DNA from 2 places in the Caballeronia sp. GAWG1-1 genome. Region 1 is predicted to be linked to the other one. Evidence: riboswitches for the same ligand, from Rfam matches in the RefSeq annotation. Region 1 holds a riboswitch; the other holds the start of a gene.
What was found. A riboswitch is a leader RNA that binds a small molecule or an ion and turns the genes downstream of it on or off. The one in region 1 is predicted to bind manganese.
Positions count from the first base shown of each region.

Region 2: it holds a riboswitch for manganese, as region 1 does, so the genes downstream of both, NCT03_RS00740 (sodium:calcium antiporter) here and mntP (manganese efflux pump MntP) in region 1, are expected to answer to the same signal.

Region 1 is NZ_JALQDB010000037.1:200,633-207,928, reverse strand. Features, by position in the region: gene NCT03_RS26095 (CoA transferase) at 1-1,102, shown strand, start outside; gene mntP (manganese efflux pump MntP) at 1,151-1,720, opposite strand; yybP-ykoY riboswitch at 1,735-1,902, opposite strand; gene NCT03_RS26085 (ester cyclase) at 1,988-2,434, shown strand; gene NCT03_RS26080 (glycoside hydrolase family protein) at 3,100-3,999, shown strand; gene NCT03_RS26075 (PQQ-binding-like beta-propeller repeat protein) at 4,006-5,820, opposite strand; gene NCT03_RS26070 (hypothetical protein) at 6,045-6,182, shown strand; gene NCT03_RS26065 (glucose/quinate/shikimate family membrane-bound PQQ-dependent dehydrogenase) at 6,280-7,296, opposite strand, start outside.
Region 2 is NZ_JALQDB010000002.1:79,319-86,614, forward strand. Features, by position in the region: gene NCT03_RS00730 (MBL fold metallo-hydrolase) at 1-26, shown strand, start outside; gene NCT03_RS00735 (ABC transporter substrate-binding protein) at 33-1,628, opposite strand; yybP-ykoY riboswitch at 1,828-1,992, shown strand; gene NCT03_RS00740 (sodium:calcium antiporter) at 2,114-3,124, shown strand; gene NCT03_RS00745 (flagellar protein FliT) at 3,251-3,550, opposite strand; gene fliD (flagellar filament capping protein FliD) at 3,560-5,101, opposite strand; gene NCT03_RS00755 (flagellin) at 5,281-6,417, opposite strand; gene NCT03_RS00760 (tetratricopeptide repeat protein) at 6,692-7,296, opposite strand, start outside.

The DNA.
Region 1 (7,296 bases):
CTGGGGCGAGTTCTCGGGCCTCTACCGCACGGCCGATGGCTACGTGCGCATACACGCAAACTTCGAGCATCATCAGGATGGCGCGTTGCGCGTGCTGGGTCTCGACCCGCACAGCGCCACGCGCGCCGATGCCGAACGCGCGCTGCTCGAATGGCGCGCGAACGATTACGAAACCGCGTGCGCCGAACGCGGCCTCGTCGTGACGATGCTGCGCAGCTTCGAAGAATGGGATGCGACGCCGCAAGCCAAAGCCATCGCCGCGCAGCCGTTGCTGAAGATCACGCGTATCGGCGACGCCGCGCCTCTCGCGCTGCCCGCGCTCGACAATGACGCGCGCCCGCTGACCGATATCCGCGTGCTGGACGTCACGCGCATCCTTGCCGGTCCCACGGGCGGTCGAGCGCTCGCCTCGTTCGGCGCGGACGTGATGCTCGTGAATTCGCCGCATCTGCCGAACATTCCCGCTATCGCCGAGACGAGTCGCGGCAAGCGCTCCGCGCATCTCGACCTGCACACGGAGGACGGTCGCGCGACGCTGTGGCGGCTGATCGATGAGGCGCATGTCTTCTCGCAAGGCTATCGGCCGGGCGGGATCGCCGAGCTTGGCTTCGGGCCCGAGGCGCTGGTGGCGCGGCGGCCGGGCATCGTGTACGTGTCCTTGTCGGCTTATGGCACGGAAGGTCCGTGGGCGGATCGGCGTGGCTTCGATTCGCTCGTGCAGACCGCGATAGGCTTCAACGCCGCCGAAGGCGAAGCGCAGGGCGATGGCAAACCGCGAGCGCTGCCCATGCAGATGCTCGACATGGCGAGCGGCTTTCTGATGGCATTCGGCGCGGCCGCCGCGCTATGGAAGCAACAAACGGAAGGCGGTAGCTGGCACGTGGAGGTTTCGCTCGCACAGACGGGACACTGGCTGCGCGGGCTTGGACGTATCGACGGAGGGTTGAAGACGGCGCGGCCGGACATCGCCGCATACACCGAGGAACGCGAATCGGGTTTCGGCATGCTGCGCGCGGTCACGCCGAGCGCGCGCTTCGAGCGCACGCCGGCGGGTTACGCGAGGCCATCGGTGCCGCCGGGAACGGATGAGGCGAAGTGGTGAGTTCGTGGCATGGGCGGCGATTTCAAACGCGACATGCAGAACTTCGCATCAACTCAAGTAATTGAGATGCTCCGCAAGGATCACGCTGCCCACGCCGATGAGAATCAGCCCGCCCAAGATCTCCGCGCGCTTGCCGATAGTCGCGCCGACCAGCCGTCCGACCATCACGCCGATGGTCACCATGAGCATGGTTGCGAAGCCGATGGTCGCGGCGGTCGAGAAGATATCGACGTCGATGAACGCGAGGCCCGCGCCGACCGCCATCGCGTCGATGCTGGTGGCAAAGCCCGTGACGGCGAGCACCCAGAAGGAATGTGAGTTGGGCTTCTCTTCTTCGTGAGCCGATTTGCTTAAGCCTTCGCGGATCATGCGCGCGCCGAGCACGAAAAGCAGGCCGAAAGCGATCCAGTGGTCCCACGCGGTGACGTATTGCGCGGCGGCGCGGCCGAGCGCCCACCCGACGAGCGGTGTGAGCGCCTCGATTACGCCGAAGATGACTCCCGCCTTGAGCGCCTCGCCGATGCGCGGTTTATGCAGGCTCGCGCCTTTGCCCACGGCGGCGGCGAAGGCGTCGGTGGACATGGCGAAAGCAAGGAATACGGTGGAAGCGAGGTTCATCGAGTAGCGCTCTGGTCTGGTCGGGCAAGCACAAGGACAGAAGGCGCGCCCGACCGGAAGCGCATTCTGTCGATGGTCTTGCCAACCTGTGACGGCTGCCCATGCCACGGTCGAAAGACCGAGCGTGTTGACATGGACGCTTTCCCGGGCGGGAAAGCCGGCTACTCCCCAACGAAGAAACGCGAGCTTAACACGACAGATCACCCGATCCGGACCATTGGGTTAAAGTGGGTTGCAACGCCGCATCCCTAACGCTCAGGAGGCACCATGGAGGCAGAACACATCACCCAGTCAGAAGCCCGCGCGGCCGTCGAGCGTCTTTACGCCGCCTTCGCGCAAAAGGACGTGAACTTGCTGCGCCAAGCCGTGACGTCGGACTGGGAATATCTGCCTGAGCCGGCAGGCTTCAAAGCCGGTCCCGACCAGATGATCCCCATCTTCGCGGAGATGGCGGCTGCGCTGCCTGACATGCGCATCGAGATTCTAGACATGCTCACGCAGGACAATCGCGTCGGCGTGCGCGCGGAGGTGAGCGGTACGCAGTCCGGTCCGTTGATGGGCATCGCGGCGACATCGAAGCCGGTTCGGTTTGCCATTCACTCGTTCCATGAGATACGCGATGACCGTGTGTCGAAGACGTGGCATCTGGAAGACTGGTTGAGCGTGTTTCGGCAAATTGGCGAAGTGCCGCGCGATATTGGATCGGATGCGTAATTCGAGAACGCGCGAAGTCGATTGAAACGACAAAGGTCAGAAGCATACGTCGTTTATCATTCTCTCCAACACGTCGTGGGCGGCGCGTCGCGAATTTTCTATTTTCAAATGCGCCGCGCATTGCCCGCTGACTATTCAGCTTTAATTTTTCCGACCAAATAAATCTCGCAACGCGTTTCCTTCTGAAGCCTGAATCGCTGTCGCCATTAAGATTACATCCTCCGCTCTTCGATTATCTCGCAAAGATAAGCGCGGCTCGTGAAAGTGACGCGATTAAGTCTTGATTATCCCGTCTGTCACCGTCTATATTTCTCGACGCACCGCGCCATTTCCATCGGCAAAAGGCGCGGCCCCGCTTGCGCTTCGCGTTATCAGCATCGCGCTATTCACCTGTCTTCGCGTCCGCGAATGAATTTAATTTTCCGCGACATAGGCGAGCACACGTCATCGGCTTGTTTTGGATTATGCAAATCGCTCATCGCTTAATTCGTTTTTGCAGAAACACAAAACCGGTTTTGCCTGCGATCTTTTCAGCAAGTCTGTTATTAACCGCTTGCGGTGGTTCGGACAGCGCTAACGTGCCATCGAGCGTCGATAATTCACGCTATCGTCATCACGCCGCGTCCGCCGCCATAAATCCCGTCGCCAGCGATTTATTCTACGGAATGAACGGTCACAACAGTTATGGCGATGTCTATTATCTCGCTGGCGCCGCCAGACAATTAGCGCAGCTTCAGGATCTCGGCATCAAACTGTATCGCAACGAGGTGTATAGCAAATCAACCGCCATGCGTCTCGCCAATGTAGCCAACGCGCTGGCCGCCGGTGGGGTGACGGTGTACCCGGTGATCTTGATGGGCATCGATTTTGCCGATGAAGACTCCGCGTATCAATCGGCCTATGCGCTCGCGCGCGACGTCGTGAGTGTGCAGCGTTACGCCTACTACGAAGTGACCAACGAACTCGGCTCGGCAACGGTCGCCGGATGGGTGGACGGCGTGCGGCCCACGGACTTCGACAACCAAAAGTTCCAGATTGCGCGTGGCGTCATCCGAGGCATGATCGCCGGCATCAAGTCGATGGACCCGTCGGGCAAGATCGTCATGGGCGGCAATGCGTGGATGCAATACGGCTTCGTGACGATGCTCGCGAACGGCACACAGCCGGACGGTTCGGGCGGGCATCCCATCGTGACGTGGGACATCACGGCATGGCACTGGTATTCCGACCAGGGCAACATCGAGCACGCGTGCGGCGGCACGGGCTGCTACAACGTCATCGGCGCGCTTGCCCGGTTCGGCAAGCCGGTATGGATCAATGAAATGGGCGTGCGGCCCGACTTCGGCACCGATCAGCAAGCGGCCGCCTTCCTTGCCAACGACATGCTCGGCGGCCTGAGAGCGATCGCGGTGCGCTACGACATCGAATCCTTGCAGATCTACCAGCTCTACGACGATCCGCCTGGCGGCGAAGGACCTTACGGCGTGATCCTCGACGACGGCCAGACGCCCAAGCCCGCCTACGCCGCCGTGAAGCAATTCATCGCCACCAATCCGCGTCCATGACAGGCATCACCGCAGACCGAACACGCCCACGCCGTTGCGCGTCCCCACATAGACCTTGCCGTTCGCGATCATCGGCGTAATGAACTTGTTGCCCTGCCCGAACTGATCGCGCGCGCCCGCCGCCTGATTGCTGTTGTAAAGCTCGCGCGCGAGATTGCTGGCGTCGTAGGCGTGCAGCACGGCGATGGTGCCATTCTCCACCGCCCACACGATGCCGTTCGCCGCGCCGTTCGCAGACACGCTCGGTGTGGCGCCCGGCGAGCCGAAACTGTTCGCGGTCTGGCTCGTCGGCGTCGTGGACAAGGCGGCGTTCGCGATGCCGAACGCCTTGATGCTGTCGCCAATCGAGCCGAAATAAACGGTGTTGTTGAAGTACGCGGGCATGGCGAACATCGGGCCGCGAATCTGCCCGACGATCTCCTGATAGATGTGATCCGCATTCGAATCGAACTTACCCATCGCGTCGCGATTGACCACGTAGATCGTCGATGTCTTGCCCGCGCCGAGCGCGAGATGATGCGTCGTGCCGCCCGTATCGACGAGATCGGGCAATACGAGCGCGCCGCCCGAACCCAGATCTTCATCGGCTGCCGATTCGTTCACCGTGTTCGACGGCTGGAAATAATCAGTGACGGCGAGGGCGGGCGAAGTCCCGAGTTTCAGAAAGCCGTTGCCGAAATTGCCATGAATCGGCATGCCGTTGCCGTCGAGCGTGGCGTCGAAAGTGCCGTTGGCATCGAGGAAATAGATCGACGTGCCGTCCGACGCGAGGCCCGCGCCGCTCATCCAGATCGCGCCCATCTGGCCGTTCGGCGTGAGATTGAGCACGTTTGCCTGCTGCAGCGTGCTGGCGTTATAGCCGATCACCCAACCGGTGTACGGCATGATGTCGCAATGCGATGTCCACGCGGTATAGACCACGCCGTTTTGCAGCAACAGCGAAGCGCGCTCGGCGTACTGGCCGGGATCGAAGCTCACGCGGCCATTCGCGCTGCCCGCGCCCGTGCCGGGATACGACGCGGCAATTTCGGTCGGACCGTTGAAAAGTTCCGCGCCTGTCGTGATGTCGAGCGCGTGAATGCGCTGGTGATACTTGCCCGACGTGTCTTTCGACATGCCGACCACGTAGATCGCGCCATTCGGGCCGCGCGTGCGGTCGATGACCGGCGTCGCCGTAATGCCGATAGTCGGCGTGATCTGGCCGCAGCCATGGTCGTCGCTCGGTGTTTCGCCTGCGCCTAACGTCGACGATTTCCACAGAATCGCGCCGGTGTCGGCGTCGAACGCGTAGACACTGGCGTTTTCGGTGGCGACGTAGAGCACGTTGTGCGTGCCGCCCGCGATTGCCACGCTCGTCAGGAAGAGCGGTTCCGCGTCCACGGGTCCGTCCGCCGCAAGCACGTTGAGCTTGCCGAAGGTGGTCGAATTGACGTTCGCGGGCGTGAGCTTCGTTTCCGCGAGTTGCTGGCCGGTGCGGCCGATGTCGTTGTGATAGGTCGCAACGTCCATCGGATGGGCGACAGGGGTAACGACGGTGCCCCCGCCCGCTCCGCCCGAAGACCCCGAAGACCCTGAAGCGCCGGGTGCGCCCGATGCGCCTGAAGGGCTCGAAGCGCCCGCAGGACTCGACGCGCCTGACGGAGTCGATGCCGCCGACGGACTAGAAGCCGCCGAAGGATTCGACGCCGGCGCGCTGCTGCCCGCCGCCGGAGTCGAACTGGAACCGCCTCCCCCGCTGCATCCGCCAATGATGGCCGACACGATTACTGCGCTACACAGCCACGGCAACGCGCCGGCACGGCTCGAGCGATCCCCTTTCATACATCCTCCCTTCTGGAAGAACGGCGTAATCAGTCGGTTTTGCCCTGCATTGAAGCAATTTGGATTCCACTTCCATCACATGCGGCCTATGCCCTTCAGCTTGCACGCAAACCACACTTTTGGAAATATTGAAAGCAACTTGTTGCACTGCGTCACAACATGCTAATATAGGGTTATTACCTAGTTAGTTACCCTAGGTCGTTCATTTTTAAGGGAGTTTAGTCATGGCCGTCATCGCCGTTACCTCAAGTTCGTTTGTTTTCGCCATTGCCAAGACCGTGCGCGCCGCTTTTCTGGACGCGCTCAAGACACGCGCAAAAGTCAGCAAGCTCATGGCCGATGCCTATCGGCGCGCGGCTTGAGTCGCGCCACATGCGGCGGCGATCATGCTGTCGCGCAGGTTGAAAACGGAACGGCGGGCAATTGCCCGCCGTTCCTTTTTTTCGCTTACCGTTTGCGCTACTGCAGCGTGTAGGCAATCACGTAGTCGCCGGCTTTCGTGCCGAGCGAACCGTGGCCGCCAGCCGTGACCAGCACGTATTGCTTGCCGCTGGCATCGGCGTAACTCATCGGCGTCGCCTGGCCGCCCGCGGGCAGACGCGCTTCCCACAGTTTGTGGCCATCGCGCACGTCGTAGGCGCGCACGTACTGGTCGAGCGTACCGGTGAGGAACGCCACGCCGCCTGCCGTGACCATCGTTCCGCCGAGGCTTGGCACGCCGAGCGGCATCGGAATGGGCAGCGGCGCGCTATCGCGGATCGTACCGTTCTTGTGCTGCCACGCAATCCCGCCCGTGCGCAGATCCACGCCCGCCACGTAACCCCACGGCGGCGCCTGACACGGAATGCCGAGCGGCGAAAGAAACGCGCTGATCTCATAGGCGAACGGCGTGCCGCGCGCCTGCTTGATACCGCTCGTCTCGCTGCCCTTCTTTTCCCCTTGCTGCGCGTCGAGCTTCTCGCGCGGAATCAGTTTCGACACGAACGCCATGTAGTCTGGATTCGCGATGAGGATCTGCCGTACCGGATCGACCGACACGCCGCCCCAGTCGAACACGCCGAAGTTACCCGGAAACACGAGCGTGCCCTGCTCGGACGGCGGCGTGAACGGGCCTTCGTAACGCAGACTCTTGAACTTGATACGGCACCAGAGCTGATCGAACGGCGTCGTGCCCCACATGTCGGCCTCGCGCACGCGCGGCGGATTGAAGTTGAGCGCGGAAACCGCCTGCGTCGGCGCGGTGTGGTCGCCACGCGCAGCGCCTTGCGGCACCGGCGTCTCGGTAATGGGCACGATCGGCTTGCCGGTCTCGCGGTTCAGCACGTAAATGCTGCCCTGTTTCGTCGATGCAATCACCGCCGGTTGCGTGCCCTCCGCCGTCTGCAAATCGACGAGCGTCGGTTGACCGCCCACATCCATGTCCCACAGATCGTGGTGCGTAAACTGGTAGTTCCAGCGCAGCTTGCCCGTGAACGC
Region 2 (7,296 bases), on a different contig from region 1:
GGGTGATCCGGTACTCGCCCGCGTAAAACCCCTCACTGCACCGACACAGCCCCGAAGTTCTGCCGCCCGAACGGACTCACGTTAAAGCCGCTGACGTTGGCACGCGTGATTGCCGCCGCAGTCGGATAAACGAGCGGAATCCACAGTGCCTGATCGTGGATGATCTTCTGCGCGTCCACATAAGCCTTCGTGCGTTTCGCGACGTCGGAGGTGACCTTGCCATCCGCGATGAGCTTATCGAGTTGCGGGTCGCAGAAGCGCGCGAAGTTGATGCCCGACTTCACCGCATTGCAACTGAAAAGCGGCGAGAGGTAGTTGTCCGGATCGCCGTTATCGCCGGCCCAGCCCATGAAGAGCATGTCGTGCTGGCCCTGCTTGGCTTCCTTGATGAGTTCGCCCCACTCGATGATCTTCACCTGCGCCTTCACGCCGATCTTCGCGAGATCCGCCTGCAGCAGTTCGGCGCCAGCTTTCGGATTCGGATTCAGCACACTGCCGTTCGGGCGCACCCAGATGGTCGTTTCGAAGCCATTGGGCAAGCCTGCATCCGCGAGCAGCTTCTTCGCGGCATCGGGCGAATACTTGTACGCCGCGATGTTCTTGTCATAGCTCCACGTGTTCGGCGGATACGGGTTCACAGCGGGCGTTCCCGTGTTTTCGAACACCGTCTTCGTATAGGTGGTGCGGTCGAACGCCATGTTCAACGCCTGGCGCACCTTCGGGTTATCGAGCGGCTTCTTCTGCGTGTTCAGCGCGACGAACGCGGTCATGAATGCGGGCGTCTCGCTAACCTTCAGCGACTTGTCCTTCTTCGCGTCGAGCACGTCCTGCGGCTTCGGCGACAACGCGATCTGACATTCGCCCGCCTTGATCTTCTGCGCGCGCACGGCGGCGTCCGGCGTGATGGCATAAATCAGGCGATCGACTTTAGGCTTCGGCCCCCAGTAGCTCTGATTCACGTCATAACGGATCACCGCGTCTTTCGTATAACTCTTGAGCACGAACGGACCGGTGCCGACAGGCTTGCTGTTCAGATCGACTTGCTGGTTCGCTTTCAGCAGCTTGTCCGCATATTCCGCCGAATAGATCGATGCGAAGCCCATCGTGAGGATCGGCACGAAGGTCGCGTTCTGCTCGTTGAGTTCGAACTTCACCGTTTTGTCATCGACCTTGGTCACGGCCTTGATGAGCTTCACGAGACCCATCGATTGCGCATGCGGAAAGCCGCTCGCGCCCGCGATCTTGTGCCAGGGGTTGCTGTCCGACAACATGCGCTCGAAGGTGAAGACGACATCGTCGGCATTGAGCGGACGCGTCGGCTTGAAGTAGTCGGTGGTCTGGAACTGCACGTTCGGACGCAGATGGAACGTGTAGGTAAGACCGTCGCTGCTGAGGTCCCACTTCTCGGCGAGCGCGGGCGCGACTTTCTTCGCGGCCTCGTCGTATGACACGAGCGTGTTGAAGATGACATCCGCCGACGCGTTGGTCGTGACGAGCGAATTGAACTGCACGACATCGAAGCCGTCCGGGCTCGATTCTGTACAGATGGTGAGCGGCTTGGCCATTGCGATAAGCGGCGCGGCGGCGAACGTCGCGGCGATGGCGGCAGCGAAAAGTGTGTTGCGCATGAGATCTCCCGTGACCCGGCTGGTCACATTACGATTGTTCTTGTGGCTGGTTTTACCCTGTGCGCGTGTGGCAAGCAAGTAGCGCATCCGCGCGGCTAGGTTAGCGAAGCGCTCGCCGCTCGACAACGAATCGTTGCGCATACGCTTATGCCTCGAACGCGCCGTGCGGGTTGCCGAACCGGGCGGCTCAGGCTACACTGCCCCGGTCTTTGGGGAGTAGCCTTCCTTCCATCAGCGAAGGAGAACGCGTCAACATCCTCGGCCTTGCTGCCGTGGCGCGTTCGACCGGTCGGTGCTGTCGCATTCCGGCGGTTTGGCGAGACCATCGATGCGCTTTGTCGTTCTTGGTCGGACGGCGCATGGCGCATCGTGGTTCGCTGAACGTCCGACCGTGGAATCATCGTGTCCCCACAACTACAAAAATCCCTGTCTCGCTGCGCGCTCATTCGCGCCCGCGCGTTGCATCGTTTCCCGCGAGGTGCCGCATGACGATGCTTTTCGTCGAACTCGCGTTGATGCTCGCCGTCATTCTTATCGCATCGGAACTCTTCACCAATGCGCTCGAACATCTCGGCGAACGGCTCGGCATATCGGAGGGCGTGACTGGATCGCTGTTCGCGGCGGTCGGCACGGCGCTGCCGGAAACGACCGTGCCGATCATCGCGCTGCTGGGCGGCACGGCGAGCCGTTCGGTTAACGAAGAAATCGGTGTCGGCGCCATTCTTGGCGCGCCACTCATGCTCGCGACGCTTTCCACTTTCCTGATGACGCTCGCGGTCATCAAATCGCGTGGCTTGCGCGGCCGGATCATGCCCGAGCGCAGCGGCTTCACGCGCGACCTGAACTTCTTTCTCGTCGCGTTCCTGATTGCGGCCGGCGCCATGTTCGTGCCGCATCATGCGTGGCAGGTGCGGGCGATGTTCGCGGTCGGCCTCGTCGGCTTATACGTGATCTACGTGATCACCACGTTCAAGGCATCGGCGAGTCTTGTCGAAAGCGGACACGGCACGGAAGCGCCCGAGCGTCTCTTCATCACGCGCGTGGGTTTGCCGAACGGTATCGGGTCGATCATGCTGCAGTTCCTGATCGGCATCGTGCTGCTCGTCGGCGGGGCGAAGGGCTTCATCCACGGTGTGGAAGGCGTGTCGGCGGCGCTTGGCATATCGCCGCTCTTGCTCTCGCTCATCATCATTCCGATTGCGACCGAACTGCCGGAAAAGGTGAACAGCATTCTCTGGGCGCGACGCGGAAAAGATACGCTCGCGTTCGGCAACATCACAGGCGCGATGGTATTTCAGGGCACCTTGCTGCCGGGCATCGGCATCATGCTGACGCCGTGGGAGCCGCGCGTGGAAGTGCTGACCGGCGTGCTGATCACGCTCGCGGCGGCGGCATGGCTGCGCTTCAACGCGCGCGGCAATGGCGTGGTGTTGTGGGCGTTGCTTGGCAATGGCATCTTGTACGCGGCTTATCTCACCTTAACCCTCAGCCGCTGAAGCCTTCGAGCGACGCAAATAAAAAATGCCCGCGCGAGGCGGGCATCAAGAGCGAAGCGCCGCGTCATGTCTGACGCGTTCTTCTCGTTGTTCTTATTAAGGTTATCGGCGCGTGCCGGAAAAACTTTAGAAGCGCGCGGCTTGTTGATATCGTCCGGCGGCTTTCGCCTGATCCATCGACTTGCGGTACGCGGTCGAAAGCATGGCTTGCGCGGCGTTCGCACGGCCCATCGTTGCTTCGATGCTCGCCTGAATCCGGCGAATGGTCGCGAGCGATTCAGCCGGCTGATTCGCTTCCACGGCCATCAGGAGCGGCGTGCGCGCCTCTGTGAGTTCGGCCGCGCGCGCCCAGTTTTCTTCGTTGACCGCTGCTTCGATCGCCTCGGTCAGTGCCCAGGCGTGTTGAATCATTTCTTGCTGGTTCATGTTCGTTCCTTACGACTTGTTGCTTGCCAGCGCGCCCGCGCTGTTGGTGCCGCCGAAGAGCGCGGTCAGGTAGCTGCCCTGCGTCGCCATCTGCGACATCAGCGTGTTGAGCGCGGTGAACTGATCGTTGTAGGTCGTGGTCAGTTGCGCCGTGTAGGAAGCGAGCGCGGTTTGCTGGTCCGTGATGCTCGAAAGATCGGCGGTGAGCGCGGTCGTGCGCGTATCGACAATACCGCCTGTCGCGAGAAATCCGGTCAGGCTGTTGTTCAGTTGCGCGGCTACGCCCGTGCTCGAATTGAAGAGCGATGCCACCGCGCCCGAGTTGCTCGACAATGCTGCGGTCAACGCGTCTTCGTCGGTCTTGAGCGTGCCGTCCGGTTGCAGCGTAATGCCGATCGATGCGAGGTTCACCTGGCTCGTGCCGGAACCCACGCCCTTGGCAATCGTGCTGGAAAGGGCGTTGCGAATGGTGTTCATCATCGAGTCGCCGAGCAGCGCGCCGCCTTGCGAACCGGCTGCCTGGGTCGAGTCGAACGAAGTCAGCGACGCGGCCGTCGTGATGAAGTTGTTGTACGCGGTGACGAAACCATCGATGGCCGTCTTCTGCGTGGCCGTGTCCTGCGCGATGGTCAAGGTCTGCGTCGTGCCGACCGCGTCCGACGTGAGATTCAGCGTCACGCCGGACAGCGCCGTCGTGACCGCATTGGTCGAGCTGCTGGCAGGCGTGCCCGCGATGGTGAAGTTGGCGTCCATGCCGGCCGTCGTCTGCGTCCAGTTCGACGAGCTGATGGCCGTCTGCGCCGGAACCGCATTGCCGTTCGAGTCTGTCGTGGCAGCGCTCAACGTCGATGCCACGTTGAGTTTGGACAAACCATTGTCGTCGGGCGTCGTGCCGTCGGACTGCATGTTCGGCGTGACCGCCACGGTAATGCCGTTGGCCTGGCCCGTCGACGCCGAGCGCAGCACGAGGTGCGCGCCATCGGTGCCGTTGACGACCGCCGCCGTGATGCCGGGGTTACCGCTTGCCTTGTTGATCGCGGACGCAATGCCCGCGAGCGTGTTGTTCGAAGAGTCGATGCTGATCGACATGTCCTTGCCGCCCACCGACAGCTTCATCGTGCCCGTGCCGAGTTGCGCGGTGCTGGTGAACGCGGTGGAGGTAAGCGATTGCGAGGTGGCGATATTGCTGACCGCGACGGAATAAGTGCCCGCGACCGCGCCGGTGCTGGCCGTGCCGGTCAGACCCTTGCCGCTGCCGGTCGCCGTGAAGGCGCCGAGCGTCGTGCCGTCCGCGAGCGAACTCACCGAGCTTTGCAAAAGCGACAGCACGGACTTGAGCGTGCCGACCGCGGTGAGCTGGGTGTTGTCCTTGGTTTGCTTGGCTGTCAGCGCATCCGTCTGTCCGGCGACCTTCGCGTTGACGATGGCGGTGACGAGCGAGTTCACATCCATCGTGGAGTTGGTCGAGCCACTGATGATCGACTGCGCGGCTTGCTGGACGGCGCTGGTCGGATCGACCGTGGATGCCGAAGTGGTTGCTACCGTGGACATGTATGGCTCCGTTTCTGGCTTCTTGCCGTGAGCGGTTGAAGATGCGTTTTACTGCACCGTCAGCAGGCGACTCGTCATGAAGGCGCCTCTGGCGGAAATGCAAATCGGGAGGCAAGCCTCCCTGGGTACGTCGCCGGCGCGCCGTGATCGAGACGCGCCGGTTACTGCGTCGGCGATGCTTAGCCGAGGAGCTTCAGAACCTGCTGGGGCATCGAGTTCGCTTGCGCCAGAACCGAGATACCAGCTTGTTGCAGAACCTGAGCCTTCGAGAGGTTCGCGGTTTCTTGCGCGAAGTTCGCGTCGGTGATCTGCGACTGAGCGGACGACAGGTTGGTCGACTGCGCGGTCTGGGTAGCGGCAACCGAGCTGAAGCGGTTCTGCACGGCGCCCAACTGAGCTTGCAGCGAGTTCACTGCGTCCAGTGCGTTGTCGACTGCCTCGATTGCGGACGATGCGCCGTTCGCCTTGCTGATGTCGATTTGCGACACTTGCGGCGGCGTGTTGTTCGCGGTCAGCGCGCCGACTTCGGACGTTTGAGCTGCGGTTGCCGAAGGAACGTTGGTGCTGTTCAGGCTGATGCTCGTGCTGCCTGCGGACAGACCCGTGAACACGTTCGACGAGGCGAACGAGCTGCCAAGTGCCTTGTTGTCCTGGTCGGTGAACGTGTAGCCGCCGGAGCCGTCAGCGATGACGTTGACCGACGTGATCGTTGCCGCGGTGGAAGCTGCGGATGCACCCGTGTCGCCCAGGCTCAGACCGTCGACCGTGCCGATGACCGTGCCCTTCTGCGGGTTGCTGCCGCCGAGCGACAGAGCCGAGACGTTTGCTGCCGAGCCGAGGTCGATCGTGATCGACTGGCCGACGTTCGCGCCAACCTGGAACGTCTTGCTGCCGGCGGTGCCGTCGAGCAGGTTCGTGCCGTTGAACGTGGTTTGCGACGAGATACGGTTGATTTCGCTGATACGCTGCGTCACTTCTTGTTGCAGCGAGGTCTTGTCAGCCGTCGACAGCGAGCCGCTCGATGCTTGCACGGCCAACTGACGGATACGCTGAAGGTTGTCCGTGATCTGCGACAGACCGCTCGAAGCCGTCTGAACCATCGACACGCCGTCGTTCGCGTTCGAAACGCCTTGGTTCAGGCCGTTGATCTGCGAGGTCATGCGCGAAGCGATTGCGAGGCCAGCTGCGTCGTCTGCTGCGCTGTTGATGCGCTTGCCCGACGAAAGACGCGTGATTGCCGACGACAGTGCGCTTTGCGTGCCGTTCAGGTTTTGCTGAGCGACCAGCGAGTTGATGTTGCTATTGATACCGATCATTTTGTTTCTCCGATGAGGCCTGGCGCATTTATCTGAGTTGATAACGCCATCGTTTGGCGGAAGCGTCCGTCGTTTGTTTGTTTGGCCGCTTGTTTAGGTTTTCGGCCCGTGCTAGGCAAACTTTAGTGCTCGATTCGATTTGCCTGATAAATACCTGGAAATACGTGCTAAAGCTTGCCCAGCGGGGCTCTGCTGCCGATGCTCGCGGTTTTTTAATGCCCCGTCTGAGAGCTTTAACGGCAGACGGAGCGACTTCTTTCGTTAAAAATTCGCTTCAGACGTCGAACGTGGCCGCAGCCTTGCCGGCGCACCAGCGCTGCCACATCTGGCGCATGCTGGCGGAGAGCGCGCGGGCCACCGTGTCGGGCTGGAACCCCGGCGACTGCAGGCAGCGCTCGCGCATGCCGGCGCGGATCTGCGCGAGTTCTTCGACCCGGCCCGCCCATTCGATGCCCTTCGCGACGAAGTCCGCGCGGTCGCGAGCCACGAAGTCGCCGAGGCCCGTGTTGGAAAGCACCGACGTGCTGCCTCGGCTCGCGATCAGTTCGCCGGGCAAGGTGAGCGTGGGCACGCCCATCCACAGCGCCTGCATGGTGGTGACGCCGCCCGCGTAAGGGAACGTGTCGAGCGCGATATCGGCGTCGAGGTGATGCGCGAGATAGCGCACGAGCGACGAGCGCTGACGAAACTCGAGCCGGCTCACATCGATTCCTTCCTTCTCGAACCAATCGATCAGAATCGTGTGGCTGTTGTCGCGCGGCACGCCTGCGATCAACATGCGCGCATCCGGCACCGCGCGCAGCAGTTCCGACCACAGCGCGATGGTGCGCGGACGCAGTTTGTTGAAGCGGTTGAAGCTGCCGAAAGTGATGTGGCCGT